DNA from 3 places in the Streptomyces sp. NPDC003327 genome. Region 3 is predicted to be linked to each of the others. Evidence: riboswitches for the same ligand, from Rfam matches in the RefSeq annotation. Region 3 holds a riboswitch; each other region holds the start of a gene.
The links. Region 3 has a riboswitch for cyclic di-AMP ahead of ACWDVG_RS21685 (transglycosylase family protein). Riboswitches for the same ligand answer to the same signal wherever they lie in the genome.
Positions count from the first base shown of each region.

Region 1: another riboswitch for cyclic di-AMP. It lies ahead of ACWDVG_RS26765 (transglycosylase SLT domain-containing protein); the one in region 3 lies ahead of ACWDVG_RS21685 (transglycosylase family protein).
Region 2: another riboswitch for cyclic di-AMP. It lies ahead of ACWDVG_RS09065 (C40 family peptidase); the one in region 3 lies ahead of ACWDVG_RS21685 (transglycosylase family protein).

Region 1 is NZ_JBSFSA010000046.1:43,856-50,886, reverse strand. It holds partial or broken gene ACWDVG_RS26770 (hypothetical protein) at 1-420, shown strand, start outside; gene ACWDVG_RS26765 (transglycosylase SLT domain-containing protein) at 414-1,310, opposite strand; cyclic di-AMP (ydaO/yuaA leader) riboswitch at 1,316-1,499, opposite strand; gene ACWDVG_RS26760 (DUF6197 family protein) at 1,848-2,513, shown strand; gene ACWDVG_RS26755 (phosphocholine-specific phospholipase C) at 2,524-4,548, opposite strand; gene ACWDVG_RS26750 (SIS domain-containing protein) at 4,909-5,832, shown strand; gene ACWDVG_RS26745 (class II fructose-bisphosphate aldolase) at 5,911-6,747, shown strand; gene ACWDVG_RS26740 (alpha/beta fold hydrolase) at 6,899-7,031, shown strand, end outside.
Region 2 is NZ_JBSFSA010000007.1:112,727-119,757, reverse strand. It holds gene ACWDVG_RS09075 (ATP-dependent Clp protease proteolytic subunit) at 1-600, shown strand, start outside; gene ACWDVG_RS09070 (hypothetical protein) at 608-913, shown strand; cyclic di-AMP (ydaO/yuaA leader) riboswitch at 1,321-1,445, shown strand; gene ACWDVG_RS09065 (C40 family peptidase) at 1,449-1,925, shown strand; gene ACWDVG_RS09060 (ATP-binding protein) at 1,989-2,429, opposite strand; gene ACWDVG_RS09055 (8-amino-7-oxononanoate synthase) at 2,604-3,782, opposite strand; gene bioB (biotin synthase BioB) at 3,926-5,152, shown strand; gene ACWDVG_RS09045 (adenosylmethionine--8-amino-7-oxononanoate transaminase) at 5,161-6,441, shown strand; gene bioD (dethiobiotin synthase) at 6,531-7,031, shown strand, end outside.
Region 3 is NZ_JBSFSA010000030.1:22,133-29,163, reverse strand. It holds gene eno (phosphopyruvate hydratase) at 1-265, opposite strand, end outside; gene ACWDVG_RS21685 (transglycosylase family protein) at 596-1,318, opposite strand; cyclic di-AMP (ydaO/yuaA leader) riboswitch at 1,322-1,495, opposite strand; gene ACWDVG_RS21680 (transglycosylase family protein) at 1,754-2,833, opposite strand; gene ACWDVG_RS21675 (cytochrome P450 family protein) at 2,928-4,211, opposite strand; gene ACWDVG_RS21670 (globin domain-containing protein) at 4,301-5,512, shown strand; gene ACWDVG_RS21665 (nucleoside triphosphate pyrophosphohydrolase) at 5,573-6,538, opposite strand; gene ACWDVG_RS21660 (SurA N-terminal domain-containing protein) at 6,558-7,031, opposite strand, start outside.

The DNA.
Region 1 (7,031 bases), on a different contig from region 3:
TTTTTGTTTGTATTAATTAGGTGGGATCCCCCCTCCGCGGGGGGGGCGGCCCGGCCGGGGGGGGGGGCGGGCGCCCCCGGGGGGCGGCCCCCCCCGGGGGGGGCGCCGCCCGAAGCCGCGGACGGATCCGGGGAGCGGACGGGGCCGGAGCCGGCCGCGATCGTCTCGCGCGGCGGCAGGCCGGACCTCGCGGGTGAGCGGCTGGCCGGGGTCCGCGCCCCGACCCTCCTCGTGGTGGGCGGCGACGACGCGCTCGTCCTCGACCTCAACCGGCGGGCGCGGGCGCTGCTGCGCTGCGAGAACCGGCTGGCCGTCGTGCCCGGGGCCACGCACCTCTTCGAGGAGCCCGGTGCCCTGGAGGAGGTGGCGCGGCTCGCCACCTCCTGGTTCACCGGGCACTTCCCGGGCGCGGATCAGTAGGGACCGTTGACGTTGTCGATGGAGCCGTAGCGGTCGGCCGCGTAGTTGCAGGCCGCGGTGATGTTGGCGACCGGGTCGTACAGGTCCATGGCCGTGCCCGGCACGTGGTAGGCGAGGAACGTCGGCTCGATCACCTGGAGCAGGCCCTTGGAGGGCGTGCCGGCGGCGGCGTTGGAGTCCCAGAGGTTGATCGCCCGGGGGTTGCCGGAGGACTCGCGCATGACGTTGCGGAGGATGCCGTCGTACGAGCCGGGGATGCCGTTGCGGGCCATGACGTCCAGCGACTCGCGGATCCAGCCGTCCAGGTTGTCGGCGTAGGCGGGTGCCGCTGCCTGCACGGCCGCGGCCGGGGCAGCGGCCGAGGCGCCGGAGGAGGTGGCCGGGGCCGAGCGCTGCTCCGAACGGCTGGCGCGCTCGGGCGTCGCCGGAGCGGACTTGGCTGCCTTCCCGGCGCTCGTGGATGTCGCGGGCTTCGTGGTCGTGGCGGGCTTCGCGGAATCCCGACGAATCGTCAGTTCGAGACCGGGGTGAATGAGTGACGGGTCGTCGCCCACCACGGTCCTGTTGATCCGGTAAAGGGACTTCCAGCCGCCCTGAATTCCCTTCTTCTGCGCGATCAGGGAAAGCGAGTCGCCGGCCACCACGGTGTAGGTGCGCGCGGCGGCGGGAGCAGCCGGAAGTGCGGCCGGCGCGGAAAGGGCGGGGGCCGCTGCGGGGTGGGCGGCGAACGCTCGCGCGGCGGTCTCCGGGGTGCCGGAGACCGGCTGCGCACCGGCCGTCGCGGGCACGATCAGCGGGAGGGCGAGGGCGGCGCTGCCGGTTCCGGCGAGCGCGAGACCACGGGAGACGGGGCTGCGGCGGGGACGGCGGTGCTTACCGTGTGCAGGCATGACGGGGTTCCTCTCCGGCGCCTGCGGGGTGAGCTGTCGGGTTCGGACGGGAGGTGTCCGGCCGCGCGCACGCGGCTTCACCCCGAGCCGCTCCGGATGACCGGACCGGCGTTTTCGTGGGTCCCCCGCTCCTGCCGTCGGGTGAAAGGGAGGTCTTCGGGCGGTGGCAGGATTCGGCGATCCGCTCGAATGGGGGTGACCGTAGGCGAGGAAGAGGACGCAGAACAAGACGCGCGGTCGGGCGGAGATCGACAAAAGGCACCCGAATAAGCGGAATTCAAGATCGACCCACGGGAGCGGCCGGTGAATTCCCTTGCGGCGTACGGATCCCGCGCGGCGACGACGCCCGGAGACGCGCCGGGAAGTGAGTCGCGTCACGCGGAGAACAATGTCCGCATTGGCGCTGGCAATTCCCTTTGTGCGCGAAGCGCGTGAAATGCACGCCTGGGTGGGCGTGGAGTGCCCCGAGTGTCATAAGTGGCATATCGGACATTCCTCCTCAATGATGAGGAGGATTCGAACCCCAGGAGCCACCGGATGCCCCCCTCCGCCCCCGCCCCCACCCCGGACGCCCTCGACCGCGAGGCGGCGGCGCTCTACGAGAGCGCCGCCTGGCAGCAGATCGTCACCCACTGGACGGCACCGGCACCCGCGCTGCCGCGCACGCCCCCGGCACCCGCCCCGAGCCGCACGCCCCCGCCGCCCCCGGACCCGGCCGAGGAGGGCCCCGGCGACTGGCGCGCACTGCTCACCGTCCCGGTCGACCGGCTGGTGGCCGACGCGCTCGCCGCCCTGCCGCCGCCCGGCCCCGCCGAGCGACGGCTCCCCGGCCGGATCGGCGCCGTCCTGCCGGACCGGCTCCACGCCTGGCGCCGCATCGGCCAGGCCGACCTGCGCCCCTCCGTGCACCTCGCGTACGCCCGGCGTGTCCTTGAGGAGTGGGGCTGGCAGAACGCCCCCTACCGACTGCGCGACGCCCGCGGCGCCCGCTGCGTCTGCGGCGCCCTCCTCACCGCCCACCGCCTCGGCTACGGCAGCGCCGACACCATGAACGAGGCCGCCGCCTGGGTCGTCACCGAACTGCGCTGCCGGGGCTGGCAGGGCCTCATCGGCCCCTGGAACCGTGCCCCCGGCCGTACCGCCGCCGACGCGGTCGCCCTGCTGGACGCCACGATCCGGCGCGCCGCGCACGCGGGCCACTGAGCCCGGCGCCTCAGCCGGTGACGCTCGGCGCGCCCGTCTCGATGTGACCCGTGTACCGCCGCGACCAGCTCCCGTCGATGTCGGCGAGGACCGTGAAGTCGTACCAGCCGTTCTGGTACGCGACGACGTTGAAGACGTCCTCGCGCGCCGCGTTCGCCGGCACCGTGTACGTCCACGGGCCGTCCGTCCGGTAGGCGTTCGACCGGATCGTGAACGTGACGGGCCCCGCCGAGGCGTTCGTCATCCGGAACCACAAGGCCGTCCTGCCGGTGCCGGGGTCGGTGGCGTACCGGGCCGTCACCTCCACGGCCTTCCCGGCCTTGGAGGCGTCCCCCGTGAAGCGGCGCAGGAAGCGGTTGGGTCCCATCATCGAGATGTCGTACTTCCCGGACCCCGAGCCCAGACCGATGTTGAAGTAGTCGGTGGCCGTGCCGCCCGGATCGACCGTGTACTGCCAGGCGGCCGTGTCCCGGTGCTGGTGGGGATGGATCGAGAAGTGGGCGGCCCGCTTCGCCTCCGCGCCCTGGTTCGTCATCGAGAACCAGGCGAGGATCTTCCCGGACGAGCCGAACTCGAAGCGGTCGAGGTTGCCGTTGACCTGGTACGGCAGGGCGCGAGCCGGTCGCGTGCCCGGTTCCTGGGCGGGCAGCGCGTTGTTCTGCGGCGCCGGGTTCGGCAGCGGTGCGCAGGTCGCCTGGCCGATCACCTTCGCCGTGCCCGGCAGGCCGGCCGGTACGCCGTACACCGGACGGGCGAAGTCGAAGACCCCGGTGAGGTCGCCCGTCACCCTCCGCCGCCACGCACTGATGTTCGGGCAGGTCGCCGGGGTGCCGAGGGCGGTCGTCCAGGTCTCCAGGAAGCGCAGCACGGAGGTGTGGTCGAAGACCTCCGAGCTCACCCAGCCCCCGCGCGTCCACGGCGACATGACGACCATGGGGACGCGGAATCCCAGCCCGACCGGAACGCCGTCGAGGTACTCGCCCGGGGTCCCCGGCGGCGCGACCGGCGGCGGCACGTGGTCGAAGAAGCCGTCGTTCTCGTCGTAGTTGAGGAACATCACCGTCGAGTCGAACACCTCCGCGTCCGCGGCGAGCGCCCGGTACACCAGGTCGACGAAGTGCGCGCCGTCGCCCGGCGGGGCGTAGGGGTGCTCCGAGAACGCCTCGCTCGCCACCACCCACGACACCTGTGGCAGCGTGCCCGCGCGCACGTCGGCGCGGATCGCGGCGGCGATGTCGTCCGGCGTCGACCCGGTCACCCGCGGGACGGACCCCATCCCGCGGTCGTACAGCGGGTCGCCGGGCCGGGCGTCCGTGAACCGCTTGAAGTAGGCGAGGCCGTTGTCGCCGTAGTTGTCCTGCGCGTTCTGGTAGACCTTCCAGCTCACCCCGGCCCGCTGCAGCGCCTCCGCGTACGTCTCCCAGGTCAGCCCGGACTCCTCGCCGCCGTCCTTGCTGGAGGCGTCGATCCGCCCGCTCCACAGGAAGGTGCGGTTGGGGCCGGTCGCGCTGAGGGCCGAACAGAAGTAGGAGTCGCAGATCGTGTAGTGGTCGGCGAGGGCGTGGTGGAAGGGGATGTCCTGGCGGTCGAGGTAACCGAGCGTCCGCGTGTTGCCCACCCCCGTCACCCAGTTGTCGAGGCGGCCCCCGTTCCAGGCGGCGTGCTGCGAGGTCCAGCTGTGCGGCAGGTCGCCGGTGCACTGCGCGAGCGTCTCGCCGTCCACCCCGCCCGCCGGCGGGGTGTCGCTGAGCAGCCACGGGTACTGCCGCCCGCCCCAGTTCGGCTGCTGGAAGACGCTCCAGCCGCCGGGCAGGTTCCCCGCCGCCCGGTCGCCGAAGCCCCGTACTCCCCGCAGGGTGCCGAAGTAGTGGTCGAAGCTGCGGTTCTCCTGCATCAGGATCACCACGTGCCGGACGTCGGTGAGGGTGCCCGTGGCGGCCCTCGCGGCGGCCGACGCCCGCGTCGGCGGCAGCGCCGCCCCGGCGACGAGCCCCGCGCCGATGCCGACGAATCCCCTGCGACTGATGGGAAGCATGCCCCGCCTCTCGCCTCACGGCGAGCCCGTGCGGCACGCCGGTGGACATGATGGGGGGAGTGGCCGCCAAAGGTATAGATCCGTGCGCTCATTCGCGGGCGAACGCTTCGGTGGCGGCGTGAAAGGCTTCTGTACACGGCATCTGATGACCGGTGATTGGTTCTCGAGTGAACCAATGATCGTCTCGGTGTCGCCTCTGCGTGCATTGTCCGCCGGGATGCGGGTCGGGATGTCCGCCGGGATGTCCGTCGGGATCTCTGTGCGTGGTCTCTGGAAAGTCGGTGCGTCTTCCTGCTTGACTCCTTCTCAGGACACGCATCTTCAATCACCCGCACGCACCCTCCTTGCAAGGAGCGCCGTATGAGCACCTCCCGAACCGCGGCGGAGATCGCCTCCCAGCCGGCCACCTGGCTCCGCGCCACCCGCACCCTCGACCGACACGCCGCCGCCCTGCCCCGGCGCGGCGAGCGGGTCGCCGTGATCGGCTGCGGCACCTCCTGGTTCATGGCCCAGGCCTACGCGGAGCTGCGCGAGTCCGGCGGCCACGGGGAGACCGACGCCTTCGCCGCGTCCGCCTTCCCCCACGGCCGCCGCTACGACAGGGTCGTGGCCCTCACCCGCTCCGGTACGACGAGCGAGGTGCTCGCCGTCCTCGCCCGGCTGCGCGGCACGGTGTCGACCGGAGCGGTCACCGCCGACCCCACGACGCCCGTGATGGACCTCGCCGACGCCGTCGCCGTACTCGACTTCGCGGACGAGGAGTCGGTCGTCCAGACGCGGTTCGCGACGACGGCGCTGGCCCTCTTCCGGGCCCAGCTGGAGGCCGAGGACGCCCTGCCCGAAGGGGTCGCCACCGTCGAGGAGGCCGCGCTCGACGCCGAACGCGCCCTCGCCGCCCCCCTCGACGAGGCCGTCCTGACGGCCGGACAGTTCACCTTCCTCGGCACCGGCTGGACCTACGGCCTCGCCCTCGAAGCCGGGCTCAAGATGCGCGAGGCGGCGGGTGCGTGGACGGAGGCCTACCCCGCGATGGAGTACCGCCACGGCCCCATCAGCATCACCGGTCCCGGCCGCGTGGCCTGGGGGTTCGGCGCCCTGCCGGCCGGACTCGCGGACGAGGTGCGCAAGGTCGGCGGGCTCCTCGTCGAGAGCGACCTCGACCCCATGGCGGATCTCGTACGGGCCCAGCGCCTGGCCGTCGCGGTCGCCGAGGCGCGGGGCCTCGACCCCGACACGCCGAAGAACCTGACCCGTTCGGTGGTGCTGGCGGACCTCGATGGCTGAGCGTCCCGCGGTGCCCGCCGCTGCCGACCGTGGGGCCGTGGTCCGAGGCTCCGCCGACACCGTGCCGGGAGAGGTCACATGACGCTGACACCGACCGACGAGATCGTCCGCAGGGCCCGCGCGGTCGGCACCGGCGTGGGCGCCTTCAACGTGCTCCAGCTGGAGCACGCGCAGGCCATCGCGGCCGGTGCCGAGAGCGCCGACCGCCCGGTCGTGCTCCAGATCAGCGAGAACACCGTCCGCTACCACGGCGCCCTTGAACCCGTCGCCCTCGCCTCCCTCGCCGTCGCCCGCGCGGCCAAGGTGCCGGTCGCGGTCCACCTCGACCACGCGGAGAATCCCGACCTCGTCCGCGAGGCCGTCGCCCTCGGTCTCGGGTCGGTGATGTTCGACGCCTCGAAGCTGCCGTACGCCGAGAACGTCGCCGCCACCCGGGAGGTGGTGGAGTTCTGCCACCGGCACGGCGTCTGGGTGGAGGCCGAACTCGGTGAGGTCGGCGGCAAGGGGGGCGCCCACACGCCCGGCGTCCGCACCGACCCGGACGAGGCCCGCGCCTTCGTCGAGGCCACCGGGGTCGACGCGCTCGCCGTCGCCGTCGGCAGCTCGCACCAGATGGTGACGCGGGACGCGGTCCTCGACTTCGCGCTGATCGCCCGCCTTCGCGCGGCGATCGACACCCCGCTGGTCCTGCACGGTTCCTCGGGGGTCGCGGACCCCGACCTGGCGACGGCCGTCGCGGCCGGCATGACGAAGGTGAACGTCTCGACCCACCTCAACAAGGCGTTCACCGAAGCCGTCCGCGCCCACCTCGCCGAGCATCCGACGGCCGTCGACCCCCGGCAGTACCTCTCCCCGGCCCGCACGGCGGTCGCTCAGGCGGTCGCCCACCTCCTGACGGGCCTCGCGCCGTCCTGAGGGGCCGGCGGGCCGCTCCCCTTCGCAGTGTCCCCGGAGCAGTGTCCGCGTCGCACTGTCCGCGTCGCACTGTCCGCCTCGCAGTGTCAGTGGCACCTCCTAGGGTGGGAATCCACGACAAGGATCGGCGCGACACGGGGGAGAGCGGGACATGAGGGAGTTCCACCTGAAGGAGCGGCAGGCGTACGTGCGGTGGATCGACCTGCCGGGCGACGGCCCGGTGCGGGTCTTCGTCCACGGGCTCGGCTGCACGGCGGCCTCGGACTTCGCGCACATCGCGACGC
Region 2 (7,031 bases), on a different contig from region 3:
GCCTTCACGGAGCGAACGAGCTTCGGAACCCGGACCCTCGACCCCCACTCCAAACTGCTCGACGCGCGGATCGTCTTCCTCGGCACGCCGATCGACGAGACCGCCGCCAACGACGTCATCGCCCACCTCCTGTACCTCGACCACGCGGCCCCGGGGCAGGACATCTCGCTCTACATCCACTCCCCCGGCGGCTCGGTCACCGCCATGACCGCGATCCACGACACGATGACCACGCTCTACTGCGACGTGGAGACGGTCTGCCTCGGCCAGGCCGGCTCGACCGCGGCCGTCCTGCTCGCCGCCGGCACCCCGGGAAAGCGGATGACGCTCCCCGGTGCCCGGGTCACCCTGCGGCAGCCCGCCCTGGACGAACCGGCGCGGGGACAGATCGACGACCTCGACCTCCAGGCACGCGAGCTGCTGCGGCTGCGCGCCCTGATGACCGGACTCCTCGCCGGGCACACCGGCAGGACCCGCGAGCAGGTCGAGGCGGACCTCGACCGCCTCACCGTCCTCGACGCGCAGGGGGCGGTCGCGTACGGGCTCGTCGACGCCGTGGTCGCGAACCGGCGGCCGCCCGCCGGACTCGCGGCGCGGTGAGCCGGCCGTGCTCCCGGAGCTGCCGCCACTGCCCGCGCTGACGCGCGCCGAGGGCGAGTTCATCGACGCGTACCTCGAAGTCGTCGACCTCCTGGGGAGGATCAATCCATCCAGGTCAACGCATACCTATGGGGCACTGCGAGCGGCACAAGCCCTGGTGGGGCGGTCGCAGGCACTGTGCGAGGCGCTGACGCTCATGCATGTGCGGGGCGAGAGCGAGGTCCACACCGGCACATTGGCCGATGCGCTACGGGTGTTGGACGGGGAGCGCCGGGCGGGCCGGGTCACCGTGCCGCCGTCGCGCGCGAGTTGACATTCCGGCGTGTCGTGTCGAGCCCCGGACGGCCGACGCGGACCGCAGAAACCCTCCCCCGTTCGGCGTAGTCGACGAGTCGACATATGGCTCGGGTGAGTTGCACAACAGGTGTACGCATCTGGCGGAATGAGCCATTCCACTGCTGGTGCGGGGCTCATCGGCCAAACCTCCGAAGATCACGAAACCCGCTTGTCCACCCGTATGGATCAGTCGTGAGGAGCCTCACAAATGGCCGTTTCCGCTCGGTTTTCGCCCATGTCGTGGGTCAAGATCCCTCACGACGACAAGCCCCCGCCAGCCGCGGCGGGGCGGTCCGGGCGGACGCCGAGTCCTGCCGCTGTCCCGGACGTCTGGTCGACAGGATTGGATCGGCAGGAGTGGAGGACCCGAGCAGTACGGGACGTCCGCGTCGTACACCGCGGTGTACGACACGGGGCCGTTCCTCGGGGTGAAGCCGCATCCGCGGCCGGGCATCTTCGCCTGCCCGAACCCGACAGGTCATCCTTCACAGGCGGCTGACGAAGGGTTGCGCATGACTGCGCAGACGCATGTCCCGTCCCTGCTGACCCGGGCCGGAGCCGTCTCGGCTCTCACCCTCGCCGCCGTCGGCGGCACCCTGCTCGCACCCGGTGCGGCACCCGAGGCCCAGGCAGCCACCGCACACGCCAACAAGGCACTGAGCGTCGCCGCGTCCAAGAAGGGATCGCCCTACCGGTACGGAGCCGCGGGACCCACCCGGTTCGACTGCTCCGGCCTGGCGCTCTACGCGTACAAGCAGGCGGGCAAGACGCTGCCGCGCACCGCGCAGCAGCAGTACAACACCACCCGGCACGTCTCCGCGTCGAGCCGACAGCAGGGGGACCTGGTCTTCTTCCACTCGGGTGGAAGGGTCTACCACGTGGGGATCTACGCCGGCAGCAACAAGATCTGGCACTCGCCCAAGGCGGGCTCCTGGGTGAAGCTCGACCGGATCTGGACGTCCAAGGTCTACTACGGCCGCGTCCGGTGACGTCGGGCCGGGGGGAGGAGCCCGGCCGACGTGAGCCGTGGACCGGCCGGGGCCCCGGCCGGTTCAGCAGGTGACGACCGGGGCGGCGGCCGTCCACGGGAGGGTGATCGCGACCGTCTTGCCGCCCTCCTCGGTCGGCGTGACGGAGAGACGGCCGCCCGCCTCGGCCGTCAGGACGCGGATGATGGCCATGCCCCGGCCGTTGTCCTGCTGGACCGCCGCCGGGAGGCGGCGGGGCCAGCGCGGATGGCTGTCGGTGACCCCGATCCGCAGGACCTCCTCCCGGTCGAGCCGCACCTCCACCGTGAAGGTGGGCGACTGGCCGAACGTGTGCTGGACGGCGTTGGTGGCCAGCTCGGAGACGATCAGCCGGATCGCGTCGGCGGTCTCCGTCGCGTCGTCGAGTCCCCACCCCGTGAGGACCTCCGCGACGTGCCGCCGGGCCCGGGAGACCGAGGCCGGGTCGCTCGGCAGCGTGAGGGTTGCTTCCTGGTGGTCCGCCATGGCGCCGCTGTCCCTTTCCCGCCGGGGCCGAAGGCGCCCCGGATCGCGCTTCGCGCCAGAGTGCCATCGATCACACGGCCCCGAGGGGCGTTCTACCGAGATATGTACATATCTGTCGCCCGAAGCGGTGAACTCTGCGCAGTCAAGGCCCCTTTGGGGATCCGGCGCGGGTCGTCACCGGAGCGGCGCCGTCCGCAGGATCGTGGCGACCGCGCTCTCGATCTGCGCGTCGGTCAGGTCGGCGCGGGCGGTCAGCCGCAGCCGCGAGATGCCGTCGGGCACGGACGGCGGCCGGAAGCAGCCGACGGCCAGGCCCTGTTCGCGGCAGTCCGCCGCCCAGCGCAGCGCGGCCTCCGGGGACGGCGCGTGCACCGAGACGACGGCCGCGTCCGGCCGGGCCGCGGTGAGCCCGGCGTCCGTGAGCAGCCGGTGCAGGGTCGTCGCGACCGTACGGACCCGCGCGGCACGCCCCGGTTCGGCCGCTATCAGCCGCAGGCTCGCGAGGGCGGCCCCCGTGGCGGCCGGGGCGAGCCCGGTGTCGAAGATGAAGGTGCGGGCCGCGTTCACCAGGTGCTCGATCACCCGGGCCGGGCCGAGGACGGCGCCGCCCTGGCTGCCCAGCGACTTGGAGAGGGTGAGGGTGGCCACGACGTCCTCGTCGCCGGCGAGTCCTGCCTCGTGCAGGGCGCCCCGGCCGCCGTCGCCGAGGACGCCGAAGCCGTGGGCGTCGTCCACGACGAGCCCGGCGCCGTGCTGCCGGCAGGCCTCCGCGAGCGCGCCGAGCGGCGCCCGGTCGCCGTCGACGGAGAAGACGGAGTCGCTGACGACGAGCGCCCGGCGCCCGGGGTGCGCTTCCAGAGTCTTGCGTACGGCCTCGGGGTCGGCGTGCGGGACGACCGCGCTCTCGGCGCGGGCCAGCCGGCAACCGTCCACGATGGAGGCGTGGTTGGCCGCGTCGGAGACGACGAGGGCGTCCCGCCCGCCGAGCGCGGTGAGCGCCGCCAGGTTCGCGGTGTAGCCGGACGAGAAGACGAGCGCCGCCTCGAAGCCGCAGAAGGCGGCCAGTTCGCGTTCGAGCTCCGCGTGCAGCCGGGTCGTGCCCGTGACGAGACGGGAGCCGGTGGAGCCGGCGCCCCAGCGCCGTGCCGCCTCGGCCGCCGCGCCGGTGACCTCCGGGTGCCGGGTGAGGCCCAGGTAGTCGTTGCCCGCCAGGTCGAGCAGCTCCGACTCGGCCGCCCGGGGCCGCAGCGTACGGACGAGTCCGGCCTCGGCCCGGCGCCGCGCCTCCCCCTCGGTCCAGTCGAACGCGGTGCGGCGCGGGTCGGCGGCCCGCGTCTCCTCGGCCTGTGGCATGCGGCGTTCCTTTTGTAGGCAGCGCACAGACACTAGCCGGAGGTCGCGGGCACCGGGGTGTGGTCATGCACACACCTCCTTCGGCGTCGTTTGTTCGGATCCTCCTTGGCCCGGGGGTGTGCCGTAGGCGAGGATCAGCGCTTATGGACCTGCTGAACACGCTGGTGGAGAAGGGGCTGCGGCGCGAGCTGCCGACCCGTGAAGAAGCGCTCGCCGTGCTGGCGACCTCCGACGACGAACTGCTCGATGTGGTGGCCGCGGCCGGCAAGGTGCGCCGTCAGTGGTTCGGCCGCCGGGTGAAGCTCAACTACCTCGTCAACCTGAAGTCCGGGCTCTGCCCGGAGGACTGCTCGTACTGTTCCCAGCGGCTCGGCTCCAAGGCCGAGATCCTGAAGTACACCTGGCTGAAGCCGGACGAGGCCTCGCAGGCCGCCGCCGCGGGCGTCGCGGGCGGCGCCAAGCGGGTCTGCCTGGTGGCCAGCGGCCGCGGCCCGACGGACCGGGACGTCGAGCGCGTCGGCAGGACGATCGAGGCGATCAAGGAGCAGAACGAGGGCGTCGAGGTCTGTGCCTGCCTCGGTCTGCTCTCGGACGGCCAGGCGGAGCGGCTGCGGGACGCCGGCGCCGACGCGTACAACCACAACCTGAACACGTCCGAGGGGACGTACGGGGAGATCACCACCACCCACACCTACGCGGACCGGGTGGACACCGTGCGGAAGGCGCACGCCGCCGGTCTGTCGGCCTGCTCGGGCCTCATCGCGGGCATGGGCGAGACCGACGAGGACCTGGTCGACGTGGTGTACGCGCTGCGCGAGCTGGACTCGGACTCGGTGCCGGTCAACTTCCTGATCCCCTTCGAGGGCACGCCGCTCGCCGAGGAGTGGAACCTCACCCCGCAGCGCTGCCTGCGCATCCTGGCGATGGTCCGGTTCGTCTGCCCGGACGTCGAGGTCCGGATCGCGGGCGGCCGCGAGGTGCACCTGCGCTCGATGCAGCCGCTGGCCCTGCACATCGCGAACTCGATCTTCCTCGGCGACTACCTGACCAGTGAGGGCCAGGCGGGCAAGGCCGACCTCGACATGATCGCCGACGCGGGCTTCGAGGTGGAGGGCGCGGGCACGACGACCCTGCCGGCCCACCGCGCGGACGCCCTCGCCGCGGCCGGTGCCGGTGCGGCGAGCGCCGGGGGCTGCGGTTCGCAGGCCGCCGCGGCCGGCTGCGGTGCGCACGCGGAGGAGGGCGGCGGCTGCGGTCCCTGCGGCGGTCACGCGGCGCCGGAGGCGCCCGCCGCGGCGGGCCAGGCCCGGACCGACCTGGTGGCCGTGCGCCGCCGGGGCGCCGGCACGGACCTCGCCCCGAACGCGTAGCGGCGGCCATGCGCAACGACGAACTGATCGCCCTCGACCGGGCGCACGTCTGGCATCCGTACGGCCCCATGCCGGGCCGCACGGACCCGCTGGTCGTCGCGTCCGCGTCGGGCGTACGGCTGCGGCTCGCCGAACCGGTCGAGGGGCAGGCCGAGTTGATCGACGGCATGTCCTCCTGGTGGTCGGCGGTCCACGGCTACAACCACCCGGTCCTCAACGAGGCCGTGCGGGACCAGCTGGGCCGGATGAGCCACGTGATGTTCGGCGGGCTCACCCACGAGCCTGCCGTCCGGCTCGCCACCCGGCTCGTCGAGATCACCCCCGAGCCGCTGCGGCACGTCTTCCTCAGCGACTCGGGCTCGGTCTCCGTCGAGGTCGCCGCCAAGATGTGCCTCCAGTACTGGCGCTCGCTCGGCCGCGGCGGCAAGCGGCGGCTCCTCACCTGGCGGGGTGGCTACCACGGGGACACCTGGCAGCCGATGTCGGTGTGCGACCCCGGGGGCGGCATGCACGAGCTGTGGTCCGGGGTGCTCCAGCGGCAGGTGTTCGTGGACGCGCCGCCCGCCGCGTACGAGGAGTCGTACGCCGAGCTGCTCAGGACCACGATCGCCGCCCACGCCGACGAGCTGGCCGCGGTGATCGTGGAGCCGGTGGTGCAGGGCGCGGGCGGGATGCGCTTCCACGACCCGGCGTACCTGCGGGTGCTGCGGGAGGCGTGCGACGCCCACGACGTGCTGCTCGTCTTCGACGAGATCGCGACCGGCTTCGGACGGACGGGCACGCTCTTCGCCGCCGACCAGGCCGGGGTCTCGCCCGATGTGATGTGTGTGGGCAAGGCCCTGACCGGTGGTTATCTGTCGATGGCCGCGACGCTGTGCACGAGCCGGGTCGCCGAGGGCATCTCCCGCGGCGAGGTCCCGGTCCTCGCGCACGGGCCGACGTTCATGGGGAACCCGCTGGCCGCCGCCGTGGCCTGCGCCTCCATCGACCTGCTGCTCTCGCGGGACTGGGCCGTCGACGTCAAGCGCATCGAGGCCGGGCTGCGCGAGGGCCTCGCCGGGGTGGCCGACCTGCCGGGCGTGCGCGAGGTGCGGGTGCTCGGCGCGATCGGCGTCGTCCAGCTCGACCACGAGGTCGACATGGAGGCCGCCACCCGGGCCGCCGTGCGCGAGGGCGTGTGGCTGCGGCCGTTCCGCGACCTCGTCTACACGATGCCGCCGTACGTGACGGGCGACGCCGACCTGGCCCGCGTCTGCGCGGGGGTCCGGGCGGCGGCGGCAGCGGGCTGACGGGGGCCGTCGGCCCTCCCCGGGCGGGCCGACGGACCCGCGGTCCCGCCCGGGGAAACAACACTGGACAGGACAGGAGAGGTACACGCGTGAGCGTCATCGTCGTCAGCGGGACCGGGACGGAGATCGGCAAGACGGTCGTCACCGCGGCCGTCGCGGCCGTCGCCACGGCCGCCGGGCGTACCGTCGCCGTGCTGAAGCCCGCGCAGACCGGCGTCACGGCCGGGGAGCGGGGTGACGCGGACGAGGTCGTACGGCTCTCTGGGGCGGCCGGCTCCGCCGAGCTGGGGCGCTTTCCGGAGCCGCTCGCTCCGGGCACGGCCGCCCGGCGGGCCGGGCTCGCGCCGGTGGGCCCCCGTCAGGTCGCCGACGCGGCCCGGGAGCTGGCGGCCTCGTACGACCTGGTCCTCGTGGAGGGCGCGGGCGGCCTGCTGGTCCGCTTCGACGAGGAGGGCGGCACGCTCGCGGACGCGGCGGCCCTGCTGGGCGCGCCGGTCCTGGTGGTCGCCCCCGCCGGTCTGGGGACGCTCAACTCGACGGCCCTGACGGCCGAGGCGCTGCGGGCGCGCGGCATCGAGCAGCTGGGCGTG
Region 3 (7,031 bases):
GGCGCTGCTCGGTGGCGTCGTAGCCGACGAGCTCCGGGCCGATCTGCTCGATGACGGCGAGGACGGCCTTCTCGACACCCTTGCCGAGGTAGCGGTTCTGGTCGCCGTCGCGGAGCTCGAGGGCCTCGAACGCACCGGTGGAGGCACCGGACGGAACGGCAGCACGGCCGGTGCTGCCGTCGTCGAGGCCGACCTCGACCTCGACCGTGGGGTTGCCTCGGGAGTCCAGGATTTCCCGGGCTACGACGACGTCGATGGACGGCACGAGCATCTCCTTCTGGGATGTGACGCTAGGTGTGACGCATGGGTCGCAAGGTCTCGTACGCCTTGCGACAAGAGCCTAACCGGCTCAGGGCCTCCAGCCAGCCGGGCGCCCGCCCCCTGGGACGAAAAAGGACCCAAGGGCACGCATCCCGGGGCGAAAGACCCCTTCTCTACCTGCGGGTAACAGCCTGGAGGCAACAAGCCGGGGGGGGGAACAGACGGAACCCCGGTCCGGTGCGCACGGGGGAAGGGGCGCGCCGGACCGGGGTGGGTCACCGCGGGAGGGTCGTCGGGTCCGCGCGAGCCGCCGGACTCACGGGGACCGCGCGGCTCACTTCAGGTGGAGCTGCTGACCCGGGTAGATGAGGTCGGCGTTCTCGACGACGTCCTTGTTCAGCTCGAAGAGCGTGGCCCAGCCGCCCTTGACGCCGTGCGCCTGGGCGATCTTGCTGAGCGTGTCGCCGGTGACGACCTTGTACTCGCCGTCGCCCTTCTTGACCTTCTTGCCGGTCGGGGTGGTGACGGTCTTCTTCGACTCGGTCGACGGCGCGGGCTGCGCGGCCGGGGCCTGGCGCTGCTGGCTGCGGGTGGTCGGCTGCTCGGTCGAGCGCTCCGGCTGGGGGGCGCTCTGCTGGGGCTCGCTCTGCTGCGGGGCGCTCTCGGCGGCGCCGCCGTCGTAGGAGGCACCGGACAGGCCGACGCCGCAGGACGGCCAGGCGCCCTTGCCCTGGCCCGCGAGGACCTTCTCGGCGATGGCGATCTGCTGGGACTTCGACGCCTGGTCGGCGGTCGAGGCGTAGGCGGTGCCGCCGTACGCGGCCCAGGTGGAGGCCGAGAACTGCAGGCCGCCGTAGTAGCCGTTGCCGGTGTTGATGGACCAGTTGCCGCCGGACTCGCACTGGGCGACGACGTCCCACTCGGAGGCGGTGGCGGCGGAGGCGGTGCCCGCGGTCATCAGCGGGGCGGCGACGGCGACACCGGTGACGCCGACGAGCGTGACGACCTGGGTGGCCTTGGAGGGACGGCGGTGTTTGCCCTTGCCGGAAAACAGCATGGAGATTCTCCTCACCGACGCCTGCGAGGTGAGCTGTCGGGTTCGGGCCGAAGAGTCGCCCGGCCGCGTGCTGGTGCACGCGGCTTCACCCCGAGCCGTTCCTCGGTCGTCCGTCTGGACGGCCGGGCCCGGCACTTACCTTGGGTCCCCCGCTCCTGCCTTCGGCGCTTGCGCGACGACTGTTCCCATCGGCCGACGGCAGGATTCGGCGATTCGGTCGACGGGGCCCGCGGTGGCGAGCGGTGACGACCGTAGACACACACCCGCCGGAAGTTCAAAGAGGCCCATTGCGGAAAAATCGGCCTTCCTTGCCTTCCGGCGAGGTGTGTTTGCGCAGGTGAGAGGCGACGGAAGCAAACTTTGCGGGCGTGACACGCCAGTTGGGACGAAGAGACCCATGTCTCACTTGCCCAGAACCGGACATACGCCCCCGAACTACCCGGCCGCCGACTCCGAACCGATCGTCAGATCGAGGCTCTGACCAGGGAGGATCAGGTCCGGATCGATGCCCACGGTCCGCCGGTTGGCGTCGTAGAGGGCGTTCCAGCCTCCGGCGAGTTCGTTCTCCTGTGCAATCTCGGAGAGGCTGTCGCCGGGCTGGACGGTGTACGCGTCCGAAGTGCCCCGAGTGTCCGTTGCGCCCGAATCCTTCGCTCCGTCAGTCACGGGCGCTTCGATGGGCGTTTCGGTGAGCTTGTCCGCCGGTGCCGCATGGCGACCCGATCCGGTGGAACTGCCCGACTTGCCCGTTTCCTCCGGCGCGGCGCCGCCGCGGTGCTTGCCCGCGCCGGGCGTGGCCGACACCCCGTCACCCGGTGCCGCGTCGGGCGATCCGGGCGTCACGGACGCGTCGGGCGCCACCGGGGCGGTCGGCGCGTCCGGGTCCGCGGGCGTGCCGGGCGCGGACGGCGTCGTCGGTGGCGCGGCCGGGGTCGTCGGCGCCGTGGGCGCGACCGGGGCGGCGGGCGAGGACGGGACGCCGGGGGACGTGGGCACGGCCGACGCGGGGGCCCGCGTGGCCGGCGCCGAGGTGGCGGGCGCGGACGGGGCCGCGGTCCCGGCGGTCCGGTTGGACTCCGGGGCGAGGCCGCCCTCCTCGACGGGCGCGACGGTGGGGCCGGGGTTCACGCCCGTGGCCTTCCCGTCGTTCTTCAGACCCGCGATCGGGGCGCAGGTCGCCCAGTCCAGGGAGCCCGCGGCGAGCGCCTTGTCGGCGACGGCGATCTGCTGGGCACGGCTGGCCAGGTCGGGGCTGGGCGCGTAGGCGAGGCCGCCGTGCCGCTCCCAGGCCTCCTGGGTCATCTGGAGCCCGCCGTACATGCCGTTGCCGAAGTTGGCACTCCACTGGCCGCCGGACTCGCACTCGGCGACCCGGTCCCAGGTGGTGGCGTCGGCGGCGGAGGCCGATCCGGTGGCGAGCAGCGGCAGCGCCATGGCGGATCCGGTCACGCCCGCCGCGACGACGAGGGCGGGGGCCTGACGGGGGCGACGGTGTCGTCCGTTCCCGGAGCGCATGTGAACGCCTTTCACGTGACGGCTGAGACTGCCGGGAAACGTAGCGGCATTCGAACGTCCGTCACAAGTCGGTCGACCCGCGATCACGTGAAGATCACATTTCTGACGCGGACTCAGCTCCGTGCACCCGTACGGAAGGGGTGAACTCCACCGGAAGCGTCCGCAATCCCCGCATGATGAGCCCACCGCGCCACCGGAGTTCGTCCGGGTCGACGGCAAGTCGCAGGTCCGGCAGGCGCGTCAGCAGGGTCGCGAGCGCCGCCTGCCCCTCCAGGCGCGCGAGCGGCGCTCCCAGGCAGTAGTGGATGCCGTGCCCGTACCCGAGGTGCTGGTTGTCCCGCCGGGCGAGGTCGAGCGTGTCCGGCTCCGCGAACCGCGCCGGGTCCCGGTCGGCCGCGGCGAGCACCACGAGCACCGGATCGCCCGCGGGCACGGCCTGCCCGCCGATGGTCAGGTCCCGCGTCGCGTACCGCCAGGTCGCCAGCTCCACCGGCCCGTCGTGGCGGAGCAGCTCCTCGACACCGGTCTCCAGGAGCCCCGTCTCCCCGGCCGCCAGCGAGGCCTGCAGCCGTGCCCGCTGCCCGGGGTGGCGCAGCAGGGTGTGGGTGCCGTTGCCGATGAGGTTGATGGTCGTCTCGAAACCGGCGAAGAGCAGCACGAAGCACATCGCCGTGGCCTCGGCCTCGGTGAGGTGGTCCCCGTGGTCGCTCGCCCGGATCAGGCCCGAGATCAGGTCGTCGGCCCCCTCGTGGCCCAGGGTCTGCCGCTTGCGGTGGATCAGCTCCGCGAGATAGCCGCGGATCTTCTTCACCGACCGCGCGACCCCGCCGCGCGGCCCCCCGCCGTGCCGGATCATCATCCCGGCCCAGTCCCGCAGGTCGTCCTGGTCCTCGGGCGGCACGCCGAGCAGGTCGCAGATGGCGTAGATGGGCAGCGGGAAGGCGAACTCGTGGATGAGGTCCGCGCTCCCCCGCTCGACGAAGCCGTCGATGAGCCGGTCGGTCAACTCCTGCACGCGCGGCGCGAACTCCGCCACCCGGCGGGGCGTGAACGCCTTGGAGACCAGCCGCCGCAGCCGGGTGTGGTCCGGCGGGTCGATGTTCAGCAGGTGCGTCATCAGTCCGGCGCTGCGCTCGCCCGGGATGCCGGTCTTCCCGGGCTCCGCGTGGTGCACCGGGTTCTTGGACAGCCGCTGGTCGGCGAGCGCCTGCCGGGCGTCCGCGTACCGGGTCACGAGCCAGGCCTCGACGCCGCTCGGCAGCGTGGTCCGGTGCACGGGCGCGTGCTCCCTGAGCCAGGCGTAGGCGGGGTACGGGTCGGTGGCGAACTCCCAGGTGAAGAGCTCGGGCGCGGACGGGGAAACGGACGGATCACTCACCCCCCGACCGTACCGCCCGCCCGCGCGGCGGCCCCGCGCGGAGAACGTGTGACGGAGCCGTGAAGGCCCGTGCCCTAGATTCTTGCCCCGTGGATGCCCAGCTGCTCAGAAGCACCTTCGCGGTCGTCGAGAGACGGGCCGAACACGCCGTCACGTTCTTCTACTCGCACCTCTTCTGGCACAACCCGGGCGTACGCGACCTCTTCCCCGCCGACATGGCGCCCCAGCGCGACCGGCTGTTCGCCGCGCTCGCCCATGTCGTGACCCGTCTCGAGGACCCCGGCCTCGCCGGCTACCTGGGCCGTCTGGGCCGCGACCACCGCAAGTTCCTCGCCTCTCCCCCGCTGTACGCGGCCGTCGGCGAGAGCCTGCTCGCCGCCTTCGCACACACCGCCGGCGCGGCCTGGACGGTCGAGGCCGAGAAGGCCTGGACCGAGGCGTACGGGAGGGTCGCCGACCTCATGCGGGCGGGCGCCGAGGAGGCCGAGCGGGCCGGGCAGCCCGCCTGGTGGGACGCGGACGTCGTCCGCCACGAGCGGTACGGCGAGGACCTGGCCGTCCTCACCCTGCGGCCCCGGCAGCCCTTCCCGTACCGCCCCGGCCAGTACGCGAGCGTCAGCTCGCTGCACGTCCCGCGCGTCTGGCGCACCTACTCCCTCGCCAACGCGCCCCGCCCCGACGGCACGGTCGACCTGCACGTGAGCCGCATCCGGCGCGGCGCGATGAGCACGGCCCTCGTCGACCGCACGGCCCCCGGCGACGTGCTGCGGCTCTCGGCCGCCGGCGGCGGGCTCTGCGCGGCCCCGGACGGCGACGGGCCCCGCACGTACATCTGCGCGGGCACCGGCTGGGCCCCGGTGAAGGCCCTCCTGGAGGAGGCCGCGGCGCACGCGCCGGACGTCCCGGGGCGTCTCTTCGTCGTGGCACGCGCCAAGGAGTACCTCTACGGGCGGCGGGACGCGGAACGGCTCGTCGCCCAGCTGCCCGGCGTGAAGGCCACCTACATCACCTCGGCCCCCCGACGGCCCCGGGACCAGGCGACCGAGCGGCTCCTCGCCGCGCTGCGGGCCTGCGGGCACTGGTCGGAGCACGACGTCCGCCTGGCGGGCCCGCCGGGGTTCCTGTCGGAGGTCGCCGAGACCCTGACGGAGCTGGGCGCCGACCCGGACCGCATCCGTCACGACGCGCTGCCCTCGGTGGGCCGCTCCGTCCCGCGCCCGGCCACCCGCGCGGAGTGGCTCCTGTCGCCGCCCCCGCTGCTCTGGCACGACCCGGAGGCCCGCGCCCCGCGAGACTCCTAGGCCGCGTCCGGAAAGTCCCGCCTGGCCTTAGGGCAGACGGCGCTGCTCTCCGGACTCGGCCTAAGCCGTGAGCCCCTCGGCCGCGCGGATCGCGTCCCGGTAGACGCGCGCCGCCGCCCGCAGGGCCGCCTCGGGGTCCACGCCGTCCGCCTCCGCCCGGGCGGCGAGGGCGAGCAGCTCGTAGCCGATGCCCTCGCCCGTCGGCGGGGCCACGTCGAGGCCGGCCGTCCGCACCCGGCTCGCCAGCTTCGTCGCGAGCGCGAGGCCGGGCTGCCCGAGCGGCACCCCGTCGGTGACGGACTCGCGCTGCTTCTCGACGGCCTTGGTGCGCAGCCAGTGGGCGCGCACCTCCTCGGGCGTCTCGGCGGTCGCGTCGCCGAAGACGTGCGGGTGGCGCAGGATCAGCTTCTCGACGATCGTCGCGGCGACGTCGTCCACGGAGAACGGCTCCTCGGGGTCCTCCTCGGCGATCCGGGCGTGGAAGACGACCTGGAGCAGGACGTCCCCGAGCTCCTCGCGCAGTTCGTCCCGGTCGCCGTCCTCGATGGACTCGACGAGTTCGTACGCCTCCTCGATGGCGTACTTGGCGAGCCCGCGGTGCGTCTGCCGGGAGGACCAGGGGCAGGTGCGCCGGATGCGGTCCATGACCTGCACGAGGTCCAGGAGCCGGGCGCCCGGCAGGTCGTACGAGCCGGGGAGCAGCTCCAGGTCGGGCATGGCGACCCGGCCGGAGCCGGCGAGCCGGGCGAGCCCGTCGGTGAGGTCGCCGTCGCCCTCGCCGGAGGGCAGGACGACGACCGTGCGGCCGCCGGCGCAGGCGTCGACGAGCTCCTCGGCGGTGGGCCGGGCCCGCTCGACGGCGATCCCGGCCTCCTTCAGGTACGGCAGCTGGGGGTGGTGCTCGTCGGGGCAGAGGACCCGGTCCGCGGCGCCCAGCGCCTGCCAGGCGGGCCAGGACAGGAGTCCGGGCGCCACGCGGTGGCTGGCGGTGAGCAGGATGATGCGGCCGGGGCTCTCAAAAGTCACCCTCCGAACCTACCGCCCCTCAGGCACCGGCTTCCACGGTGCCCGGGGCCTGGCTGATCTGCCGGAGCCACGGGGTGCCCTTGGTGCCGCCGGTCAGCTGGACCTGGGCGTCGTCCCAGGCGCCGTAGCGGGGGTTCACGTCGATGTCGAGGGACTTCGAGGCGGCGCTGAAGACCTCGGTGAGCTTCTGCTGGCCCTCGGGGCTGTCGGTGACGCCGAGCTTGGCGGCGATCTTGTTCATCAGGACGTTGCGCCGGACGACGTCGTCGATCTGGTCGGGGGCGACGGCCTGCTGCTGGAGGAGGGCCTCCGCCAGCCGGTCCTCGCCGCCGCTCTCGCGGACGAAGGCCGCGTGGGTCTGCTGGAGCTCGGCGCGGTTCGCGGTCACGCCGAGCTTCGCGGCGACGGCGTCGACGACCCGGTCGAAGATCATCCCGTTGAGTTTCTGGCGGCCGAGGTCCCCGCTGGTCTTGAGGAGCTCGTCGGCGTGCGG